One region of the Streptococcus pneumoniae genome, then DNA from elsewhere that is predicted to be linked to it. Evidence: predicted binding sites of a transcription regulator. Region 1 holds the regulator's gene; the other holds the start of a gene.
What was found. Region 1 encodes NrdR, which represses ribonucleotide reductase genes. Its sites were predicted from a motif close to ACACNATATATNGTGT; they were not measured.
Positions count from the first base shown of each region.

Region 2: the regulator NrdR is predicted to act here: its motif matches at 3,024-3,039, upstream of nrdD (anaerobic ribonucleoside-triphosphate reductase).

Region 1 is NZ_LN831051.1:1,038,443-1,044,374, reverse strand. It holds gene der (ribosome biogenesis GTPase Der) at 1-486, opposite strand, end outside; gene AT689_RS05615 (NADPH-dependent oxidoreductase) at 500-1,213, opposite strand; gene dnaI (primosomal protein DnaI) at 1,210-2,106, opposite strand; gene AT689_RS05605 (DnaD domain protein) at 2,107-3,276, opposite strand; gene nrdR (transcriptional regulator NrdR) at 3,277-3,750, opposite strand; gene AT689_RS05595 (GntR family transcriptional regulator) at 3,890-4,255, shown strand; gene AT689_RS05590 (ABC transporter ATP-binding protein) at 4,260-4,955, shown strand; gene AT689_RS05585 (membrane protein) at 4,972-5,739, shown strand.
Region 2 is NZ_LN831051.1:276,730-282,661, reverse strand. It holds gene cls (cardiolipin synthase) at 1-1,183, shown strand, start outside; gene AT689_RS01430 (hypothetical protein) at 1,441-2,979, shown strand; gene nrdD (anaerobic ribonucleoside-triphosphate reductase) at 3,099-5,306, shown strand; gene AT689_RS01420 (hypothetical protein) at 5,318-5,458, shown strand; gene AT689_RS01415 (GNAT family N-acetyltransferase) at 5,502-5,932, shown strand, end outside.

The sequences.
Region 1 (5,932 bases):
ATTTTCTACGATCGCATCTAGCACATCCCCTGTACCGATTCCATGGACAGATGAGATAGGCAATGGTTCACCCAAACCGAGAGCATAGAAATCATAGATATCATTTCTCATCTCAGGGTTGTCCACCTTGTTGACTGCGAGGATAACTGGTTTGTGGGTCTTATAAAGCTTACGAGCTACGTATTCGTCTGCATCAGTAATTCCTTCCTTACCAGACACGACAAAAACGATAACATCTGCTTCTTCCATGGCAATTTCTGCCTGGTGCTTGATTTGTTCCATGAAAGGAGCATCGACATCATCAATTCCTCCTGTATCAATCATGCTAAAAGAACGATTGAGCCACTCACCCGTTGCATAAATACGGTCACGTGTCACTCCTTCGACATCTTCTACAATGGAGATTCGCTCACCAGCGATCCGATTAAATAGGGTTGATTTCCCAACATTGGGACGTCCTACAATGGCAATAGTTGGTAGGGCCATAATTTCTCACTTTCTACAATAATTTCTTCTGTTCAAGATTTTTTCTAGTTGAGCTTGGTTCAGCTTGACCAAACTGTTCTGCTAGGCGCTGACTCCAGCTTGTGGTCGCACGCGCCCCAGCATAGTCAGCCTGAACACGGTCATAAGCTTGGATTGCCTCAGTTGACTGTTCTTGGTATTCTTCCTCAAAGACAACATTCTCTAGTGGCAGTCTCGGTTTCATATCATGATGTTGATTTGGCACACCCAGTGCCATCCCAAAGACAGAATAGGTGTAGTCAGGTAGGTTAAAGAGCTCTGCCACTTCTTCAGACTTGTATCGAACCAAACCGATAATCACACCACCATAGCCCAAGCTTTCAGCTGCCAACAAGGCGTTTTGTCCAGCAAGAGCTGCATCGACCGAACTAATCAAGAGACCTTCCACACCTTGGGGTTGGAAGGTGTCGGTATGAAGTCGGGCTCCCTTTTCTGCTCGGTTCAAATCTCCGACAAAGAGAAGGAAAACAGCAGACTGGCGAATGGCTTCTTGAGGTACCAATTCATACAAGGCATCTTTCTTCTCTTGACTTCGTACCACAATCACAGAGTAGGATTGGAAATTCTTCCAAGATGATGCCATCTGGGCTGCTGTCAAAATCTCATTTAAGTCTACTTGGGGAATTTCTTGCTCTTTAAACCTGCGCACTGAAGTATGAGCCTTCATCAATTTAATGGTTTCTGTCATCGACGGTTTACTCCTTCTAAACGAGTCTCCTCAGCCAAATAACGGATGCGTTCCATGACCCGTCTGGCTTCCCAGGTTTCGTCATTTCCATGTTTCACTTTCGCAAAATGCTTCTCCAAATCTTCAAAGTTGAAGTTGGATGTGAAAAAGGTCGGTAAATTTTCCTGCATCCGATATTGGAGAATGACCTGCAGGATTTCGTCACGCACCCAAACGGTTGATTGCTCGGCGCCAATATCATCTAAAATCAGGACCTCAGACAGCTTAATCTCATCCACCAAGGTCTTAACATTGCCATCACTGATAGCATTTTTGACATCAATGACAAAGCTAGGATAGTGGAGGAGAGTTGATGAAACACCACGTTTTTCTGATAAATCATGAGCTAAGGCCGCCACCATGAAACTTTTACCCACACCAAAGTCTCCATATAAGTAAAGACCTTTTCGAATAGCTGGATATTGCTCCACGAAGGCTAGTAGCTTTTCAAAAACTGGTAAGCGCCCCAAATCATCCAAGTCAACTTGAGCCAAACTAGCTTTCTTGAGACTGGCTGGTAGATTGATTAACTTGAGACGGTTCTTAATAGCCGCTTCTTTTTCAGCCGCGATTAGCTCAGGAGTTTCTTCATATGAAACATCTGCATAGCCATGATTCTTAACCAAAATCGGCTTGTAGCCTTTGGCAATATAATCCGTATCCCCACGGAGAAACTTGTCACGCTCGGTGATGTACTGATTAAACTTGGAGATACTGCGATTTAATTCCTCTGGAGTCAAGGATTCTTGCTGGATAAAAGCCGCAACATCAGGGTCCTTCATGATTTTCTGGACCAAATCTTGATAATAAAAACGGCTGGGTTGACGTTTGAGTACGTCTCCGACACTTTCCATCTAATCTCCTCCTTTTTCTAATCGAGCTAATAGTTCTTGCTTCTTACGTTCTAGTTCCAGACGAGTTTCCTCGCTGGTTTCATTCTTATATTCAGGATTACTCCATTTAGGAACATTGGTTTTTACTGGGGCAGTCTGATTCTGTTTTTGTGTTTTTGCTTTCTGTCCTCGCTCACGGATGCGCAAGACTGCCTTTTCTGCCGAATGAATCTTTTGATAGGCATAGTCATTGGCTACCTTCATGGCATATTTCTCATTGATATTTGCCGAATCGACCTTATTAAAGGTCAATAAAAGAATGATATTGATGACTTCGTCCAGCAAGCCCAAGCCAGCCATCTGTTGCAAGAGTTCTCTTTCTGTTTGGGTAATGGTTCCCTTGCGTGTTTGCTTGATTTCTGCCAAGAACTGCAGGGCAGTTTTACTTTTGGCTTCTTTGATAATGGTTGTTTCCTTAAGACTAAAGTCAGAGGAAACTGGTTTTTGAGCAATTTTTTCACGCATGCGTTTGGTTGAAATAACCTGAGAAACAGCTGTTGACTTGGCCAATTGATAGGTTTCAAACCAAGTCCATTTCTTCTCCTCGGCAATAGCAAAGAGGTTTAAGACATCGGACTGCTCATCCGCAAAACGAAGTCCATCTCGAACCATCAGCTGGCGAAAATGTTCCAAGTCAAAATCATTGGCCACTTTCTTCTTGAGACCAAGGTCTTCTTGACTGCCTAGTTCTGCCAATTCTGGAAAGACTTGATTGAGTGAGACAGGTATTTCTTCACCATCAGCACTTTCAACTTTCAAATCCTCCACAGCTACATCGCCAATCTTTTTCTCTAAGAGTCTGCGATAAACAGGATGCTCCAAGAAGTCTTGACTAGATAGAGGAGCATGGAGGGCTAGCTGATAAACATCCCCCTTTTGATAGAGGGTCAAGAGATTAAAAGCAGATAAGATTTTCAATGATTTTATCAGTCTATCCATCCCAAAGTTAAGATGGTTGAGAATGCTTGAAAAAAGATATTCCTTTCTACCATTATCCCAAAAACTGATTGTATAAAGATAAAGGCTCAGTGCCTCCTGACCGATAATCGGGAGGTAGCACTGTACCAGAGATGAGGTATCTTGCGACACCCGATTATTCTTTAGATAAGAAAAACGGTCAATTGGCTTCATTTATCTTTCCTTTTTCTTTTTAGAGGACTGGGTGATTTGTTGGAGCAAGCTCTCTAACTCACTGACATCCTTAAAACTACGATAGACACTAGCAAAACGTACATAGGTAATCTCGTCCAATTCAGCCAACTCCTCCATGACGAGTGAACCAATGTCCTCACTTTGAATTTCATTTTCATTTCGACCACGGAGTTTCTGTTCGATACGATTGACTACCATGTTGATTTCATCACTTGACACAGGACGTTTCTGGGCTGAGCGGATAATCCCATTAAAGATTTTATCTCTGGAGAATTGTTCCCGTGTGCCATCTTTTTTAACAACCACTAAGGTTCTTTCTTCTACTCGTTCGTAGGTTGTAAAACGGTGTTGGCACTCGTCGCACTCTCGTCTTCTACGAATGGTGTTCCCTTCTTCTGCTTGGCGACTATCGATAACACTTGACTTGGTAGCCCCACATTTTGGACAACGCATCCTTTCCCTCCTTATCGTTTTCTTTTCATTATACCATTTTTTAAGCGATTCCCAAAACAATTCTTCTTTTTGCTTGACAAGTTTTTTGTTTTGTTGTATTATTTAATTAAGACAAAAGGATAAGAGAAAGGAGACTAAGATGTCCTGGACATTTGACAACAAAAAACCCATCTATTTACAGATTATGGAGAAAATCAAGCTTCAGATTGTTTCCCATACACTGGAACCCAATCAACAACTTCCAACCGTGAGGGAGCTAGCTAGCGAGGCTGGTGTCAATCCCAATACCATCCAAAGAGCCTTATCAGACCTTGAACGAGAAGGATTTGTCTACAGCAAGCGAACAACTGGACGATTTGTGACTAAGGATAAGGAGCTAATCGCTCAGTCACGCAAACAATTATCAGAAGAAGAATTGGAACACTTCGTTTCCTCCATGACCCATTTTGGCTATGAAAAAGAAGAACTACCAGGCGTAGTCAGTGATTATATTAAAGGAGTTTAAGCCTATGTCATTACTAGCATTTGAAAATGTATCCAAATCATATGGAGCAACACCAGCCCTTGAAAATGTTTCTCTTGACATTCCAGCTGGAAAAATTGTCGGCCTTCTTGGGCCAAACGGCTCAGGAAAAACAACCCTGATTAAACTAATTAATGGCCTCTTACAACCAGATCAAGGACGTGTCCTCATCAACGACATGGACCCAAGCCCAGCAACCAAGGCCGTTGTAGCTTATTTGCCTGATACGACCTATCTCAATGAGCAAATGAAGGTCAAAGAAGCCCTAACCTACTTCAAGACCTTCTATAAAGATTTCAATCTTGAACGCGCTCATCATCTACTTGCAGACCTGGGCATTGATGAAAATAGTCGTCTCAAGAAACTATCAAAAGGAAACAAAGAAAAGGTTCAACTGATTTTGGTTATGAGCCGTGATGCTCGTCTCTATGTTTTGGATGAACCCATTGGTGGGGTGGATCCAGCAGCCCGTGCTTATATCCTCAATACCATTATCAACAACTACTCACCAACTTCTACCGTTTTGATTTCTACCCACTTGATTTCTGATATCGAGCCAATCTTGGATGAAATTGTCTTCCTAAAAGACGGAAAAGTCGTCCGTCAAGGAAATGTAGATGATATTCGCTACGAGTCAGGTGAATCCATTGACCAACTCTTCCGTCAGGAATTTAAGGCCTAAGCAAAGGAGATTATTTATGTTTTGGAATTTAGTTCACTACGAATTTAAAAATGTTAACAAGTGGTATTTAGCCCTCTACGCAGCCGTGCTAGTCCTTTCTGCCCTCATCGGAATACAGACACAAGGCTTTAAAAATCTACCTTACCAAGAAAGTCAGGCTACTATGCTACTTTTTCTAGCTACAGTCTTTGGTGGCTTGATGCTTACACTTGCGATTTCAACCATTTTCTTGATTATTAAACGCTTCAAAGGTAGTGTCTACGACCGACAAGGCTATCTGACTTTGACCTTGCCAGTTTCTGAACACCATATCATCACAGCCAAACTAATCGGTGCCTTTATCTGGTCATTGATTAGCACCGCTGTATTGGCTCTAAGTGCTGTTATTATTCTGGCTTTAACAGCTCCAGAATGGATTCCTCTTTCTTATGTGATTACATTTGTAGAAACACATCTCCCTCAGATCTTTCTTACAGGTATATCCTTCCTACTAAATACCATTTCAGGAATCCTCTGCATCTACCTGGCTATTTCCATTGGACAGCTTTTCAATGAATACCGTACAGCACTCGCTGTTGCAGCCTACATTGGTATCCAAATCGTCATTGGATTTATTGAACTTTTCTTCAATCTTAGTTCCAATTTCTATGTCAATTCACTGGTAGGACTCAATGACCATTTCTATATGGGAGCAGGTATAGCCATTGTTAAAGAACTCATATTCATAGCTATCTTTTATCTCGGAACCTACTACATCTTGAGAAATAAGGTTAATTTGCTTTAAATAATTTTTACCTAGATATGTAACATACTCATAGAACAAAAGAGACCAGGCAAAAAGTCTTTAAAATTAGAAAACGCATAGTATCAAGTGTTAAAAATCCTTGATATTATGCGTTTTTTGTGAGCTGACTTATTTCCTTTCGCTATATCGCAAAATGAAATAAGAACGGAACGATGGGATTTTGGAATTCAAA
Region 2 (5,932 bases), 760 kb from region 1:
AGAGAAATTAAAAGAAAGTGACAAGGCAGCTTATGGAGTCATCAAGTCCTTATTGAGTATGGATACCAATGCTGACATCTATGATCAAACTGCCTCTACATTTTTTCCTAACGGAGAAGCTATGTGGAAAAAGATGGTAGAAGATCTTAAAAAGGCTGAGAAATTTATTTTCTTGGAATATTACATTATAGAAGAAGGTTTGATGTGGAATCGCATACTAGATATACTAGAGCAAAAGGTAGCTCAGGGTGTAGAGGTTAAGATGCTCTATGATGATATCGGCTGTATGGCTACTTTAACAGGAGATTATGCACATCGACTTCGTCAGCTGGGCATCGAGGCCCATAAATTCAATAAAGTTATTCCTCGTTTGACAGTGGCTTATAATAACAGAGATCATAGAAAAATATTGATTGTTGATGGTCAGATAGCCTATACTGGTGGGGTCAATCTGGCAGATGAGTACATTAACCACGTCGAGAGATTTGGTTATTGGAAGGATAGTGGAATTCGCTTAGACGGACTAGCAGTAAAAGCTCTGACACGCTTATTTTTGACCACTTGGTACATTAATCGAGGAGAAATTAGTGATTTTGATCAATATCATTTAGAAAATCATTCTATCCCGAGTGACGGTTTAACCATTCCATACGGAAGTGGACCCAAGCCAATTTTTCGAGCGCAGGTAGGGAAAAAAGTTTATCAGAGTTTAATCAATCAAGCAACAGAATCGGTCTATATTACGACACCTTATTTGATTATAGATTATGATTTAACAGAGACAATCAAAAATGCAGCTATGAGAGGGGTCGATGTTCGAATTATCACCCCTTACATACCAGATAAGAAGTTCATTCAGTTAGTCACGAGAGGAGCTTATCCCGACCTTCTTTCTGCTGGTGTTCGGATTTATGAGTATAGTCCAGGTTTTATTCATAGTAAGCAGATGTTGGTAGACGAAGATTTTGCGGTGGTGGGGACAATCAATCTCGACTACCGGAGCTTGGTACACCATTATGAAAATGCAGTCTTACTCTATAAAACTCCTTCTATAAGGGAAATCGCCCGAGATTTTCGAAATATATTTGCAGATTCTCAGGAAGTCTATCCTCATTCTATCAAAACGAGCTGGTATCAAAAGCTTGTAAAAGAAATCGCCCAACTATTCGCCCCTATCTTATAAAAAATCTAGAACTTAGGATACAAACCCGACCTATTTTTCTTGTCTTTTACAAATAGAAAGAAAGAGGAGGGGAATTCATGCTAACTAAGGAAGAAGTGAATGATATGATTGAGTTCAAACAGACACATTTACACCGCTTTCGGGAAATTGAAACCTTTGTGAAACTATGCAAAAAATCACTCAAACAGCCATCGCAAGCTGACAATCCTAGGACTTTTTGATATACTAAGACAGATAAATTGAATAGGAGAAACGATATGAGTGTGTATGGTAGAGTAGAAGAAGTTCATAAGGAGAATCGTGAACCTCTAGAATACCAAATTGAACAAGAATCGCATCATCGTGAATCAAGTCGTCTTCCTTTGGTGAAAATTTTACTATGGAGTACGCTTGTAACGGGGATAACTCTAGGAGTACCGCTATTACTCGACTTAATGAGTGCACAAGAAGTGCAGGATTTTTATGCAGGTTGGGCGCTTCATCAGACAGGGAAGATTTACAGCGACTATTATGGAAGTCAAGGTTTGCTTTATTATTTGCTGACTTACGTGAGTCAGGGCGGATTTTTCTTTGCCATCTTTGAGTGGTTAGCCTTGGTAGCAGGAGGATTTTTCCTTTTTAGATCAGCGGACACCTTGACAGAGCAAGGAGACCAAGCTGGACATCTGGTGACTATTTTTTACATGCTAGTTACAGGTCTTGCTTTTGGTGGAGGCTATGCGACTCTTTTAGCGCTTCCTTTCTTATTCGCAGCCTTTAGTTTAGTTGCGGCTTACCTAAGCAATCCAAGCCATGATAAGGGATTTGTACGGATTGGGCTAGCTTTGGCAGGCGGATTTTTCTTTGCTCCCTTATCATCGCTCCTGTTTATTGCTGTAGTGAGTTTAGGCTTGTTGGTCTTTAACCTTGGGCATAGACGCTTTGCGCATGGGTTTTATCAGTTTCTTGCAGTGGCTTTAGGTTTTTCACTTGTCTTTTATCCAACTGCCTACTATAGTGCTGCAACAGGAAGTTTTGGGGATGCGATTAGTGGTATTCGTTATCCTATTGACAGTATTCGCTTTGATTTTACTTCTAAAATTTTAGAGAATATGTTTTTTTATGGCTTGTTGTCCCTTGGTTTGGGATTTGTGGTTTGTATCTTTTTAGGTCTCTTTCAATCCAAACCCTTTAAACTATACGTCATTTCGGTTCCTGCAAGTCTTGTGGTAATTTTAGGTTTGATTTTACTTTTCTTTTCACAAGAGCCTCTGCACGCTTCTTATTTGATGGTCGTCTTCCCTGTTTTCCTACTTTTATTGGTAACCAATATTAAGAGTCAACAGAGGGGGCGTAGTGCTAGAAGAAGCCGAAGAGAAACGCCAGTTAGCCTATGGAGTCGTTTCTTCAAAGGAAATCTATATCTGCTAGTTTTTGGGTTTGTCTATCTTTTGTCTGTTCCTTTTTTGATGAAGTTTGTCCTTTATCCAGTACCTTATCAAGAACGTAATCGTCTTGCTGATTTGGTAAAAGAGGAGACAAATACGGAAGATGCTATCTATGCATGGGATGATACTGCGACTCTTTATCGTAAGAGTGAGCGCTTGTCGCCATCGGCGATTTTGTCCCCGTTGCACTATACAGCAACTGAGGAAAATCGTAATAAGTTACTTAATGACTTGAAAGAAAAACAACCTAAGGTGATTGTGGTAAATGACAAGGTGGTAGTCTGGTCTGAAGTGGAAACACTCTTAAAAGAAAATTACCAACAAGTAAAGACTGATTACTCAGAGTTTAAAGTCTATAAAATTAAATAACCAAATCAATATCTTGTGTATTTTTAAAAATTTTAGGATTTTTAACACAAGATATTGATTTTTCTTTTTAGAGTGGTATAATACTTTTTAGAAAGAACATTTTAGAAAAGAGCATGCGTATGATTGCACTAGAAGAAAAAATTACAATTTTGCCAACTCTCTTCGTCGAGAAACGAGATGGGAGACGTGTTGTATTTGATGTGGACAAGATTGACAAGGCTCTCCACAAGGCGGCTGACAAGGTTATGGATGTGACACCCCTGGTTGAAAAACGCCTCAATGATCTGACTGAGCGAATTATTACAGAAATTCATAGTCGCTTTCCACAGGGAATTAAGATTTACGAAATTCAAAATATCGTAGAACATGAACTCCTTGAAGCCAAAGAATATGCGCTGGCTGAGGAGTATATTACTTATCGGACACAGAGGGATTTTGAGCGCTCAAAAGCGACGGATATCAACTTTAGTATTCATAAACTTCTCAACAAAGACCAGACAGTTGTCAATGAAAATGCTAATAAAGACAGTGATGTCTTTAACACTCAGCGTGATTTGACAGCAGGGATTGTTGGGAAATCAATCGGACTGCAAATGCTTCCTAAGCACGTAGCCAATGCCCACCAAAAGGGGGATATCCACTATCACGATTTGGACTACAGTCCCTATACCCCTATGACCAACTGCTGTTTGATTGATTTTAAGGGTATGTTGGAAAATGGTTTTAAGATTGGAAATGCAGAGGTAGAGAGTCCCAAGTCTATCCAGACTGCGACAGCACAGATTTCTCAAATCATTGCCAACGTTGCTTCTAGCCAGTACGGTGGCTGTTCAGCTGACCGTATCGATGAAATTTTGGCGCCTTATGCAGAGAAGAATTATCAAAAACATCTCAAAGATGCAGAAGAGTGGGTATTGCCTGAAAAACGGGAAGATTACGCTTGGAAGAAAACGCAAAAGGACATCTACGATGCCATGCAATCTCTTGAGTATGAAATCAATACTCTCTTCACTTCAAATGGACAAACACCTTTTACTTCGTTAGGTTTTGGTCTGGGAACCAGTCGTTTTGAACGAGAAATTCAAAAAGCTATTTTAAACATTCGCATCAAGGGTCTTGGTTCAGAACACCGTACGGCTATCTTTCCTAAACTTATTTTCACTCTGAAAAGAGGCCTTAATTTAGAGGAAGGAACTCCCAACTACGACATCAAGCAGTTGGCTCTTGAGTGTGCAACCAAACGGATGTATCCAGATGTTTTATCTTACGATAAGATTGTTGACTTGACAGGATCCTTCAAGGTGCCTATGGGTTGCCGTTCTTTCCTCCAAGGATGGAAGGGTGAAAATGGTGTAGAAGTCAATTCAGGTCGCATGAATCTGGGTGTTGTGACGGTTAATCTGCCTCGTATTGCTCTTGAGTCTGAAGGTGATATGAATAAGTTCTGGGAAATCTTCAACGAGCGAATGAATATCGCAGAAGATGCTCTTGTTTACCGTGTCGAACGCACTAAAGAGGCGACACCAGCAAATGCTCCTATTCTTTATCAGTACGGTGCTTTTGGCCATCGTCTAGGTAAAGAAGAAAGTGTTGACCAGCTCTTTAAGAATCGTCGTGCTACCGTTTCGCTGGGCTATATCGGCTTGTATGAAGTAGCGACAGTTTTCTTTGGTAACAGCTGGGAAAGTAATCCAGATGCTAAGGAATTCACGCTAGACATCATTCACGATATGAAACGCCGTGTAGAAGAGTGGTCAGACCAATATGGCTACCATTTCTCTATCTACTCAACACCATCCGAAAGTCTGACAGACCGTTTCTGCCGACTAGATATAGACAAGTTTGGCTCTATTCCTGATATCACAGACAAGGAATACTACACCAACTCTTTCCACTACGATGTTCGTAAAAATCCAACACCGTTTGAAAAATTGGACTTTGAGAAAGTCTATCCAGAAGCAGGTGCGTCAGGTGGTTTCATCCATTATTGTGAGTATCCAGTCCTTCAGCAAAATCCAAAGGCCTTGGAAGCTGTCTGGGATTATGCTTATGACCGTGTAGGCTATCTAGGCACCAATACTCCGATTGACCGTTGCTACAAGTGTGACTTTGAAGGGGATTTTGAACCAACTGAGAGAGGGTTTGCTTGTCCAAACTGTGGCAATAGCGACCCTAAAACAGTAGATGTGGTGAAGCGAACTTGTGGCTACCTAGGTAATCCTCAAGCAAGACCGATGGTCAACGGGCGTCACAAGGAAATCGCTGCGCGTGTCAAACATATGAATGGTTCAACGATTAAAATAGCTGGGCATCAAGTAACAAATTAGAAAGAAATGAAATGGGAAAATATCAACTAGACGATAAGGGGCGCGCACAAGTGACCCGTTATCACGAGAAACACTCTAAAGGTGGAGCTGGTAAGAAAGAACGCTTGCTTAGCTTCAGAGAACAATTTTTAAACAAGAACAAGAAAAAATAAAAGTGAGAGCCAGCTCTCGCTTTTCTCATAGTGGGAGGTAAGGATGGAATTACGCAGACCAAGATTAGCGGATAAGAAAGCTGTTTTAGATATGATGACAGAGTTTGAAAAGAGCCAATCAGCCCATGATGGAGGATTTTGGGATGTTGAGGATTTTTCTTACGAGGAGTGGCTAGAAGGTAACCGTAATAAAGAAATGGGAATATGGCTACCTGAAAATCGCGTTCCATCGATACAGTTCGTATTGTTTGGTGAATCAGGTTGTGCTCTAGGATTTTTGAATCTGCGATTGAGACTGAATGAGGGGTTACTGAATTATGCTGGCCACATTGGCTACTCCATCCGTCCATCTGAAAGAGGCAAGGGTTATGCAAAAGAGACTCTCCGTCAGGGCTTGCAAGTTGCTAAGGAAAAGAACATCAAGAAAGCTCTGGTGACCTGTAGCGTGAATAATCCTGCTAGCAGAGCAGTCAT